2 regions of the Aeromicrobium duanguangcaii genome follow, and region 1 is predicted to be linked to the other one. Evidence: riboswitches for the same ligand, from Rfam matches in the RefSeq annotation. Region 1 holds a riboswitch; the other holds the start of a gene.

What was found. A riboswitch is a leader RNA that binds a small molecule or an ion and turns the genes downstream of it on or off. The one in region 1 is predicted to bind S-adenosylmethionine.
Region 2: another riboswitch for S-adenosylmethionine. It lies ahead of NP095_RS11410 (hypothetical protein); the one in region 1 lies ahead of thrC (threonine synthase).

The regions. Positions count from the first base shown of each region.
Region 1 covers NZ_CP101990.1:2,662,660-2,668,080, reverse strand. Annotated here, with positions in the region: gene NP095_RS13155 (alpha,alpha-trehalose-phosphate synthase (UDP-forming)) at 1-635, opposite strand, end outside; gene NP095_RS13150 (DUF3263 domain-containing protein) at 746-1,036, shown strand; gene NP095_RS13145 (LytR C-terminal domain-containing protein) at 1,038-1,622, shown strand; gene otsB (trehalose-phosphatase) at 1,650-2,423, shown strand; SAM riboswitch class I at 2,510-2,622, shown strand; gene thrC (threonine synthase) at 2,631-3,899, shown strand; gene NP095_RS13130 (MoaD/ThiS family protein) at 3,935-4,213, shown strand; gene NP095_RS13125 (cold-shock protein) at 4,323-4,526, shown strand; gene groL (chaperonin GroEL) at 4,632-5,421, shown strand, end outside.
Region 2 covers NZ_CP101990.1:2,297,359-2,302,779, reverse strand. Annotated here, with positions in the region: gene NP095_RS11425 (MFS transporter) at 1-112, opposite strand, end outside; gene NP095_RS11420 (ABC1 kinase family protein) at 262-1,935, opposite strand; gene NP095_RS11415 (hypothetical protein) at 2,177-2,464, shown strand; gene NP095_RS11410 (hypothetical protein) at 2,491-2,760, opposite strand; SAM riboswitch class IV at 2,788-2,902, opposite strand; gene NP095_RS11405 (heavy metal translocating P-type ATPase) at 3,047-4,984, shown strand; gene NP095_RS11400 (FAD-dependent oxidoreductase) at 5,026-5,421, shown strand, end outside.

The DNA.
Region 1 (5,421 bases):
CCCACGCGCTGGCGGACCAGCCGGGCGAAGTTCTGGGCGCCGCCGGGCATCTGGAACCCGACCAGGTCGGCGCCGAGCAGGCCCTCGAGGATCTGGCGGCGCCACGGCAGCTGCTGGAACAGCTCGGTCGGCGGGAAGGGGATGTGCAGGAAGAACCCGATCAGCAGGTCGGGTCGCAGCTCGCGCAGCATCTGGGGCACGAGCTGGAGCTGGTAGTCCTGGACCCACACGATCGCGCCGGGGGCGGCCAGCGAGGCGGCCTTCTCGGCGAAACGGCGGTTGACGGTGACGTAGGAGTCCCACCACTCGCGGTGATACTCCGGGGTGACGACGACGTCGTGGTAGAGCGGCCACAGGGTGCCGTTCGAGAAGCCCTCGTAGTACTCCTCGACCTCCTGCTCGGACAGCGGGACCGGCACGAGGCGCAGTCCGTCGTGCACGAACTCGGGCAGGTCCTCGTCGGACGCGCCGTGCCAGCCGATCCAGGCGCCGCCCTTGACCTTCATCACGGGTTCGAGGGCGGTCACGAGACCGCCGGGGGACTTGCGCCACGCCACCTCGCCGTCGGGACCGACGAGGCGGTCCACGGGGAGGCGGTTGGCGATCACGAGGAAGTCGGTCTGCTCGGGCGCCATGGGCCCACCCTAGATGAGAATGGGTCCACGCGCGTGGGAGTGACGAGCGCCCGGGCGCCGATTCGCCGACACGAATGACAAGCGTGTGATTCCGCCGGTACCATCGAGCCATGGCAGCGGTGGAGAGTCACGACCCGGTGGTCCGCGAGGGCGCATTGTCCGATCGCGACCGCGAGATGCTCGAGCTCGAGCGCCTGTGGTGGAAGTACGCCGGCGCCAAGGAGCAGGCGATCCGCGACAAGTTCGACATGACCGCCACGCGCTACTACCAGATCCTCAACGCGCTGATCGACTCCGAGGAGGCGCTCGCGCACGACCCCCTGCTCGTGAAGCGGCTCCGTCGCCTGCGCTCGCAGCGCCAGCGTCAGCGTCAGGCCCGCCGCACCGGCTCCGACCGCTGAGGTGGAGCAGCAGCCCGAGTCCGAGCGCCCCGAGGATCGCCGTGACGTCGGCCGCCCCCGGCCCACGTGGTCGCTGATCGTCCTGCCGGCGGTCTGGCTCGTCCTGGGTGCTCTCGGCGGCGTGGCCATCATCAACGTCGTCCGCAGCGACGACGCCCCCGCGGCCTCCGCCGAGGTCTCCGCGAAGGACGCGGGCGCCGAGCCCCCGGCGACCAAGAAGCCGAAGGCCGAGAAGTCCGAGCCCACCGCGAAGGCCACGAAGAAGCCCAAGCCCAAGCCGAAGCCCACGACCGAGCCGACCGTCGAGCCCACGGCCACCCGCTCGATCGGGGTCGGCGTGTACAACCAGATCGGCATCGGCGGCCTCGCCGCCCGAGTCGCCGGCCAGGCGCGGGTCGCGGGCTGGAGCGTCGCGGCGGTCTCGGACTGGCGCGGCAGCGTGCCGCAGGACACCGTCTACTACCCGGCCGGGCGACAGGCCGAGGCCGCGCTGCTGGGCCAGGACCTCGGCATCGTCCGGCTCATGCCCGCCACCGCGAACATGTCGTCGTCGTCCCTCACCGTCGTGCTGGCCAGCCCCCGCTGAGCTTTCGTGCCGCGCCATAATGGAGACATGACCGACCCGGGGCAGATGCTGCTGGCCCTCGACTTCGACGGAACCCTCGCTCCCATCGTCGAGGACCCGGAGTCGGCGTACATCCATCCGACATCGCTCGCCGCGCTGCGTCGTCTCGGTCCCGTGCTGGGTGCGATCGTGATCATCACCGGCCGTCCGGTCGACCAGGTCCGTCGCCTGGGCCGGTTCGAGGAGGGCCCCGGTCTGGAGCATCTCGTCGTCTTCGGTCAGTACGGCGCCGAGCGCTGGGACGCGGCCACGGGCCAGGTCCGCCGGCCCACCCGCCCGCAGGGGGTCTCCGACCTCGCCGAGTGCCTGCCGGCGTGGCTCGAGGAGCACGGCGCCTCGCGCATCCGCGTCGAGGACAAGGGACTGGCCATCGCGCTGCACACGCGTGGGGTGGCGCCGGGCCTGCTCGACGAGCTGCGACCCCAGATCGAGGCGCTCGCCGAAGAGGTCGGCCTGCACGTCGAGCCGGGACGCCAGGTCATGGAGCTGCGCGCGTCGGGCTCGGACAAGGGCCAGGCGCTGCGCCACGCCATCGAGCCGACCCAGCCCCACGTCGTCATGTACGCGGGCGACGACCTCGGTGACCTCCCCGCGTTCGAGGAGGGACTCGCCCTGCGTGCCGACGGCGTCGACGTCACCTTGGTGTGCTCTGCCTCGGCCGAGCAGGACGCGCTGGTGCCGCTGGCGGACGTGGTCCTCGACGGCCCCGACGCCGTCGCGACGTGGCTGAGCGAGCTGGCCGACTCCCTCGTGCCGGTCTGATCCGCAGCCGCTCCTGCCGTACCGTCCGTCCGTCTCAACATCCGGACGGAGTAGACGTATCGTGAGACGCCGTCCTACGCTGAAGCCACTCATCCCGAGGGGCAGAGGGACACGGCCCGACGAAGCCCCAGCAACCAGCCGATCACCGGCCAGGTGCTAATTCCGTCCGCGGTCGAACTTCGGCCCGGAGAGATGAATGGAGCCTTCGTGAGCCTCACGACCCCGGACCAGACCCTCACCCTGCGCGACGGCGCCTTCGGCAGGGCCACCTGTCTGACGTGTCGCGAGTGCGGAGCCACGCGCGATCTCGGCCCGCACTACGCCTGTTACGAGTGCTTCGGACCCCTCGAGATCGGCTACGACTTCGGCACGGTCACCCGCGAGCAGATCGAGGCCGGGCCGGCGAACATCTGGCGCTACAAGGCGCTGCTGCCCGTCCCGGACGACATCGAGTCCAGCCCCAACCTCGAGCCCGGCTTCACCCGCCTGCTCGAGGCCCGCAACCTCGCCGCCGAGCTCGGTCTGACGAAGCTCTGGGTCAAGGACGACAGCACCAACCCGACGAACTCCTTCAAGGACCGCGTCGTGGCCTGTGCGCTCAGTGCCGCCCGCGAGTTCGGCAGCACGGTCTTCGCCTGTCCCTCCACCGGCAACCTGGCGAACGCCGTCGCCGCGGCCGGCGCGCGGGCCGGCATCCGCACGGTCGTGTTCATCCCGAGCGACCTCGAGACGCCCAAGCAGGTCAACTCCGCGATCTTCACGGACAACCTGGTGGCGGTCGACGGCACGTACGACGACGTCAACAAGCTCGCCAGCGAGATCGCCGGCGAGGATCCGGGCTGGGCGTTCGTCAACGTGAACGTCCGGCCGTTCTACGCCGAGGGCTCCAAGACGCTCGGCTACGAGATCGCAGAGCAGCTGGGCTGGCGGCTGCCGGACCAGGTGGTCATCCCGGTCGCCTCGGGCTCGCAGCTGACCAAGGTGCACAAGGCCTTCCGCGAGCTGGTCGAACTGGGCCTGGTCGAGGACAAGCCGTGCCGCATCTTCGGCGCGCAGGCGCAGGGCTGCAATCCCGTCGCGACCGCGTACAAGGACGGCGTGGACGCGATCCGCCCGGTCAAGCCCGACACCATCGCCAAGTCCCTCGCGATCGGCAATCCCGCCGACGGCGTCTACGTGCTCGACATCGCGCGTGCCACCGACGGCGCGGTCGAGGAGGTCGACGACGAGCAGATCCGCGACGCGATCGTCCTGCTGGCGCGCACGGAGGGCATCTTCACCGAGACCGCCGGCGGCACCACGGTGGCCGTGCTGAAGAAGCTCGTCGAGACCGGACAGCTCGACCCGACGCTCGAGACCGTCGTGATCAACACCGGTCACGGACTCAAGACGCTCGACGCCGTCGCCGGATCGGTCGGCCCACGCGCCACCATCGCCCCCACCTACGACGCCTTCACCGCGGCCGGCATCGCCTGATCCGCCCGACCCACCCCTTCTCGAGGAGCATCCCCATGGCCGTTTCCGTCCGCATCCCCACCATCTTGCGCAACTACACGAACGACGAGTCCCAGGTCAGCGCCGAGGGCGAGAACCTCAGCGCCGTGATCGAGTCGCTCGAGGCGTCCTACCCCGGGATCCGGGCCCGGATCGTCGACGAGGACGGCAAGCTGCGCCGCTTCGTGAACGTGTACGTGGCGGAGGAAGATGTCCGCTTCGCCGATGGTCTGGACACCCGCACGGTCGACGGCACGCAGATCTCGATCATCCCGGCGGTCGCCGGCGGCTGTTGAGCCACGGGCAGTAGGGCCGACGACCGGATCCGATTCACACTGCGGGGCTTGCTGGCGATACGCTTGAGTGGGTCCGGCCGCGGGCCTTTCGCGCAGAACAGGTGGTCACATGGTGCATGGCACCGTCAAGTGGTTCAACTCCGACAAGGGCTACGGCTTCATCGCCGTCGACGGCCAGGACGACGTGTTCGTCCACTGGTCGAAGATCGCGATCAACGGCTTCAAGACCCTCGAGGACGGTCAGACGGTCGAGTTGGAGGTCGTGGACGGTCCCAAGGGACGCGAGGCCGAGAACGTGCAGCCTCAGCACTGACGGGCTGGATCGCCCCCGGTGCGGGGTGGCTTGAGTTGTGGTGATTAGCACTCGTATAGTGAGAGTGCTAGATCCACTTCTACCCATTGTCGGAGACACGCACCCATGGCTAAGTCCATCGCATTCAACGAAGAAGCCCGGCGCGGGCTCGAGCGCGGCATGAACCAGCTCGCCGACGCCGTGAAGGTCACCCTCGGCCCGAAGGGCCGCAACGTCGTCCTCGAGAAGAAGTGGGGAGCCCCCACGATCACGAACGACGGCGTCTCCATCGCCAAGGAGATCGAGCTCGAGGACCCGTACGAGAAGATCGGCGCCGAGCTCGTCAAGGAAGTCGCCAAGAAGACCGACGACGTCGCCGGTGACGGCACCACGACCGCCACCGTCCTGGCTCAGGCGCTCGTCCGCGAGGGCCTGCGCAACGTCGCCGCCGGTGCCAACCCGATGGGCCTGAAGAAGGGCATCGAGACCGCCGTCGAGGCCATCAGCGCCCAGCTGCTCGACATGGCCAAGGACGTCGAGACCAAGGAGCAGATCGCCTCCACCGCGTCCATCTCGGCCGCTGACCCCACGGTCGGCGAGATCATCGCCGAGGCCATGGACAAGGTCGGCAAGGAAGGCGTCATCACGGTCGAGGAGTCGAACACGTTCGGCCTCGACCTCGAGCTGACCGAGGGCATGCGGTTCGACAAGGGTCACCTGTCGGGCTACTTCGTCACCGACCCCGAGCGCATGGAGACCGTGCTCGAGGATCCGTACATCCTCATCGTCAACAGCAAGATCAGCACCGTGAAGGACATGGTCCCGGTGCTGGAGAAGGTCATGCAGACCGGCAAGCCGCTGGCGATCATCGCCGAGGACGTCGAGGGCGAGGCCCTGGCCACGCTCATCGTCAACA
Region 2 (5,421 bases), 370 kb from region 1:
ACGAGGTGCTGTCCGCCGAGGCGCCCAGGAGTTCGGGGAGCATCGGCAGCAGCGGCAGCAGGAGCGTCTGCTGCAACGAGACGACGATGCCGCACAGCGACAGGGTCGCCACGATGAGCGCGGCGCTGCGCCTTGGGGCTTCCGGCTGCTGGGGGGCTGTGGTGGTCGCGGAGGACGTCGAGACAGTCACGGGATCCGTTCGGGGCTGGGGCGTGAACGTTTGTTCACGGCCAGTCAATCAGGTTCCCGCGCTCCGCGCGATCAGTTCGGCCGCGGGGGTCCGGCCGTGCGGTCCGTGCGGGCGACCTTGCGGTCCGTCATGACGATCCAGGCCGCCATGGCGATACCGCCGCAGACGGCGAACAGGAAGAAGAGCATCGCCAGGCCCGGGTAGCCCAGCACCGTCCAGCTCGACGGCACGCGCATCATCAGGGCGGCACCCAAGATGGTGGCCGCGATGATGATGCCGAGCGTGACGCGGTTGGCGACCCGCTGGATCACCGTGTGGAGTCGCTGCTCGTCGATCGCGTCGACCTTGACCCGGAACTCGCCGTCGGCGAGCGAGTCCATGATGCGGTTCGCGCGCTCGGGCAGGTGCTCCACGAAGTTCTTCGACTCGATGGCGGCGGCCACGATGCCGCCGGGCGACATCTTCAGGCCGGCGGCCGAGATGTTGGTCGCGTTCTCGCGGATGGCGTCGGTGGGCGAGAAGCCGGGATCCAGGTGCGAGGTGGCCTGGTCGAGGTTCAGCAGCGCCTTGCCCACCATCGACATCTCGGCCGGCGGGCGCAGCCCGTGCGCGCCGGAGACCCGGCTGAGATCGACCAGCACGGCGCCGACCGCGACGTCCGCGCCGCTGGCAATCGCCTCGGAGACCAGGTGGGCGACGTCGCTGCGGAACGGGCCGGCCTCGAACGAGTCGAGCGGATGGCCCATGGCGGCCAGGATCGACGAGGTCTCCTCGCCGTCCCCGTCGCTGATGGCCAGCAGCAGCTTGATGATGTCGTGCTGGATGCGTGGGGGGACCGAGGCCGTCATGCCGAGGTCGAGCAGGGCCAGGCGTCCGTCGGGGGTGAGCAGCAGGTTGCCCGGGTGCGGGTCGGCGTGCAGCACCCCGGCGTCGAGGATCATGTGCAGGTACGCGCTGAAGAGCTGCTCGACGATCGGGCGGGCGTCGACGTCGGTCAGTCCCAGCGGACCGATGTCGGTGACCTTGCGGCCCTCGACGAAGTCCATCGTCAGGATCTTCGAGGTCGTGTACGGCTCGACCGGCTGCGGCACGACGAGCAGGTCGTAGGGGGCGGTCAGCTCGCCGAAGGTGACCAGGTTGCGGGCCTCGCGGCGGTAGTCCAGCTCGCCGGCCAGCGAGCGGCGGAACTGGTCGAGCAGCTGGCCGAAGCCGAAGCTGCGCCCGATCTCGGTCCGGCGGTCGGCCAGGCGCGCCAGGCGACCCAGCACCTTCATGTCCTCGCGCACGAGCTCGCGGACGTGAGGTCGCTGCACCTTCACGACGACCTCGCGCCCGTTGCGCAGGACCGCGCGGTGGACCTGGCCGAGTGACGCCGCAGCGAGGGGCTTGACGTCGAAGTCGCTGAACCGCTCCTTGAGCGTGGCACCGAGCTCGGTCTCGACGACCTCGCGCACGATGTCGAAGTCGATCGGCTCGACCTCGTCCTGCAGCCGCTCCAGCGCGGTGGTGTACGACGCGGGCAGCAGGTCGAACCGCGTCGAGAGCAGCTGGCCGAGCTTGATGAAGGTCGGCCCCATCTTCTCGAGGTCGTCGGCGAAGGCCTGCGCGCGCTCGGCGTCGCCGAGCGGCGTCTCGTCGTCGATGTCGAACTCGTCGAGCTGGGTTCCGGACAGCAGGTCGGAGCGTCCGTAGCGGCGAACCAGGCGGGCCAACGCGACATAGCGGTTGTCGTGCAGATTCGTCATGGCGCAAGCATGCCGGTCCTGAGCCCCCGATGGGGTGTCCCGCGCGAACCCTGCTCGCCGGGACTCGGTGAACTCTGCCTCGCAATGGAAGGACCGACGTCACGAACCTCATCGGCAACCCTCGCAACGTCGAAGGGTCGAGCGCTGATCCCACGGCGTTTGACCTGTTGCGCCAGGCAGATGCGGGCGTACTGTCGAATGATCGGCTCGTCAATGCGACCTCTACCGATCGGAGTGCGTCATGGCCCTCTCACTGCATGTGCCTCATCTGCACGTCCCGCACGTCGGATCAGCGCAGGACCAAGCCCACCAGGAGAAGACCAAGCCGTCCAGGTTCGGCGGGATCATCCTCACCATCGCCATGCTCGTGGCCCTGGCCGCGTGGGTGACCTCGGTGATCGCGCTCATCAGTTTGGGCCCTGTCGAGTTCGGAGTGCAGCGCGCCTCCGTCGTCGGGTGGACGGCACTGGGGATCGTCTCCGCGATCAGCCTGTTCATGATGGGCGTGTGGAAGGTCCACCGGGCCTAGGCGTCCGCAGGCGCGGGTGCGGCTGATCATCCCATCCAGTCCCACTCGACCTGGAAGGTCGAGCCTCGGCCGAACCGCACGCCGACGACCTTCGGGTCGCAGCGGAGGCGGTCGTGCTCCCCCTTGCGCACGACGCCGCCCATGCGCAGCATCCGGATCAGCTCATTCCAGTGCCATCCGGAGTAGTTCTTCTCGACGAATTTCGCCGTGTAGCCCTTCCCGACGGCGATGAAGTGGGCGTGGCGAAGCAACTCGTTCAACTCGTCGCGGGTGCGGTGCTCGGTGAACTCGGCCATGGTGGCTCCTCTCTCGAGGGCACGGATGTGCCCGACTTGGTCGTCCCGGTCGGGACGGCCCTGGTCTTCTCCGGAGGGCACCGTGTCGGGCGACGCGGTTGCCGGCCACCTCTGTCCGGAGGCGTGGGTGGCTCTCTTGACCTCGGGTGGAACCTACGCAGGTGCGCCGACAGATATCCCTTCTGGAGCTGACCGGCGACCGCCGCGATGCGTGAATCGGCTGAAATGACGGCGTATTGTTGAAGGTTGGGTGTACCGATCCGCGTATGGGGGCGAGACGAGGAGCATGAGGACCTGGGAGCTGGCCAAGCTTCATCCGTGGGTGGTCGCCACCCTGGCGGCATTGGCAGGCACCCTGGCACTCGAACTCTCCGGAGCCCCTGACGCCGCCCAGTGGCTGGCCTCGGCCTTCGGCGCAGTCGTTCTCGTCAAAGTCTCGATCGGCATGGTCAAGGACCTGCTGCACGGGCACTGGGGCATCGACATCCTGGCCGTGACGGCCATCGCCTCGACCCTGCTCGTCGGGGAGTACCTCGCAGCGCTGGTCGTGTGCCTCATGCTCACCGGCGGCGAGGCACTCGAGGACTACGCGGCCGGGCGGGCGAAGCGGAGTCTGTCGGCTCTCCTGGAACGCGCGCCGCAGGTCGCCCACCTGCTGCTGCCCGACGGCACGACGCGCGACGTCGCGATGGAGAGCATCTCCGTCGGCGATCGGCTGCTGGTGCGGCCTGCCGAGGTGGTGCCCGTCGACGGCATCCTCTCCACCGACTCGGACGGGCGGGCGATCGAGGCCGGCTTCGACGAGTCGTCGCTGACCGGCGAGCCGCTTCCCGTCAGCCGGCGGACCGGCGACGAGATCCTCTCCGGCGTGCTCAACGGCCAACGCGCCGTGGTGCTGGAGGCGACGGCGACCGCCCAGGATTCGCAGTACTCGCGCATCCTCTCCCTGGTGCGGGAAGCCTCCGAGTCCCGCGCGCCGATGGTGCGTCTGGCCGACCGCTACGCCGTGCCGTTCACGATCGTCGCGTACCTGATCGGTGGCCTCGCATGGTGGCTCTCGGGCGACCCCGTCCGCTTCGCCGAGGTGCTCGTCGTCGCCACCCCGTGCCCGTTGCTGATCGCGGCGCCTGTCGCGTTCCTGGCGGGCATGTCCCGCGCCGCGAAGAACGGCGTCATCGTGAAGTCGGGCGGCACGATCGAGACCCTCGGCCGGGTCCGCACCGCCGCCTTCGACAAGACCGGCACCCTGACGTACGGGCGTCCCGAGTTGCTGGAGGTCCGGCCGGCGCGCGGAGCCGACGGGCAGCCGGTTCTCGACGAGGAGGAGCTGTTGCGGATCACCGGCTCCGCCGAGCAGTACTCGGGCCACGTGCTGGCCGAGTCCATCCGCAAGGCGGCCGAGGCACGCGGACTGCGCCTCGTCCCCGCCACCGAGGCCCGCGAGATCGCGACCCACGGGGTGACGGCGGTGCTGGAGGGCCGCGAGGTCGTCGTCGGCAAGGGCTCGTTCGTCCGCGACCACACGACCGGGTTCGAGGTCGCCGACCTCGAACCGGGGGAGTCCGCCGTCTACGTGGGCGTCGACGGTGTGTTCGCGGGCGTCCTGCTCATCTCCGACCGGCTCCGGGCCAACGCCCGGGCGACCCTCACCGAACTGGACCGCCTCGGGGTCCGCCAGCGGATGATCCTGACCGGCGACGCGATGCCCACGGCGTCCCACATCGCCGCCCAGGCCGGCGTCACCCGCGTCGAGGCCGAGCTGTTGCCCGAGGACAAGGTCCGCATCGTCCGCGATGCCGAGCCGGGCCCCGTGATGATGGTCGGCGACGGCATCAACGACGCGCCCGTCCTCGCGGTGGCCGACGTCGGTGTCGCGATGGGCGCCCGCGGCTCGACGGCCGCCTCGCAGTCCGCCGACGTGGTCATCGTCCGGGACGACATCTCCCGCGCGGCGGTCGCGGTGTCCGTCGGCCAGCGCACCCTGCGGGTCGCGAAGGAGTCGATCTGGGTCGGCATCGCGCTCTCGGTCGTGCTGATGCTCGTCGCCGCGTTCGGCGTCATCCCGGCGATCGTCGGCGCGCTGCTGCAGGAGGTCGTCGACCTGGTGGCCATCGCCAACGCGCTGCGGGCGACCCGGGCCGGGCGCGACGAGCTGCGCGACTTCGCGGCACTGCACGATCGCTCGGACGAGGCGCACGCGGAGGCGCGGGTCCCAGCCGCCTGAATGAGGCGCCGTGGTGACCGCGCTCACACTAGGTTGAGCGCGTGGAGGATCTCGGGCGCTGGGACGCCGACGTCGTGGTGGTCGGCAGTGGCTTCGGGGGAGCGGTCTCCGCGCTGCGGCTGAGGGAGGCCGGGCACTCGGTGCTGGTGCTCGAGAAGGGCCGCCGCCTCAGCGACGCCGCCCTGCTCGCCGCCCGGCGCGACCCGCGCGCCTACCTGTGGGCGCCACGCGCCGGCATGCGCGGGTTCTTCTGGCAACGGATCTTCCGCCACATGGCGATCATCGGCGGGTCCGGCGTCGGCGGTGGTTCGATCGTCTGGGCCGGCGTCCTGCTCGAGCCCGGCGACGAGTTCTACGAGGCCGTGCCGCTGACGGCGCTCGGGATCGACTGGAAGAACGAGCTCGCCCCCCACCTCGCCCGTGCCGCGCGGATGCTC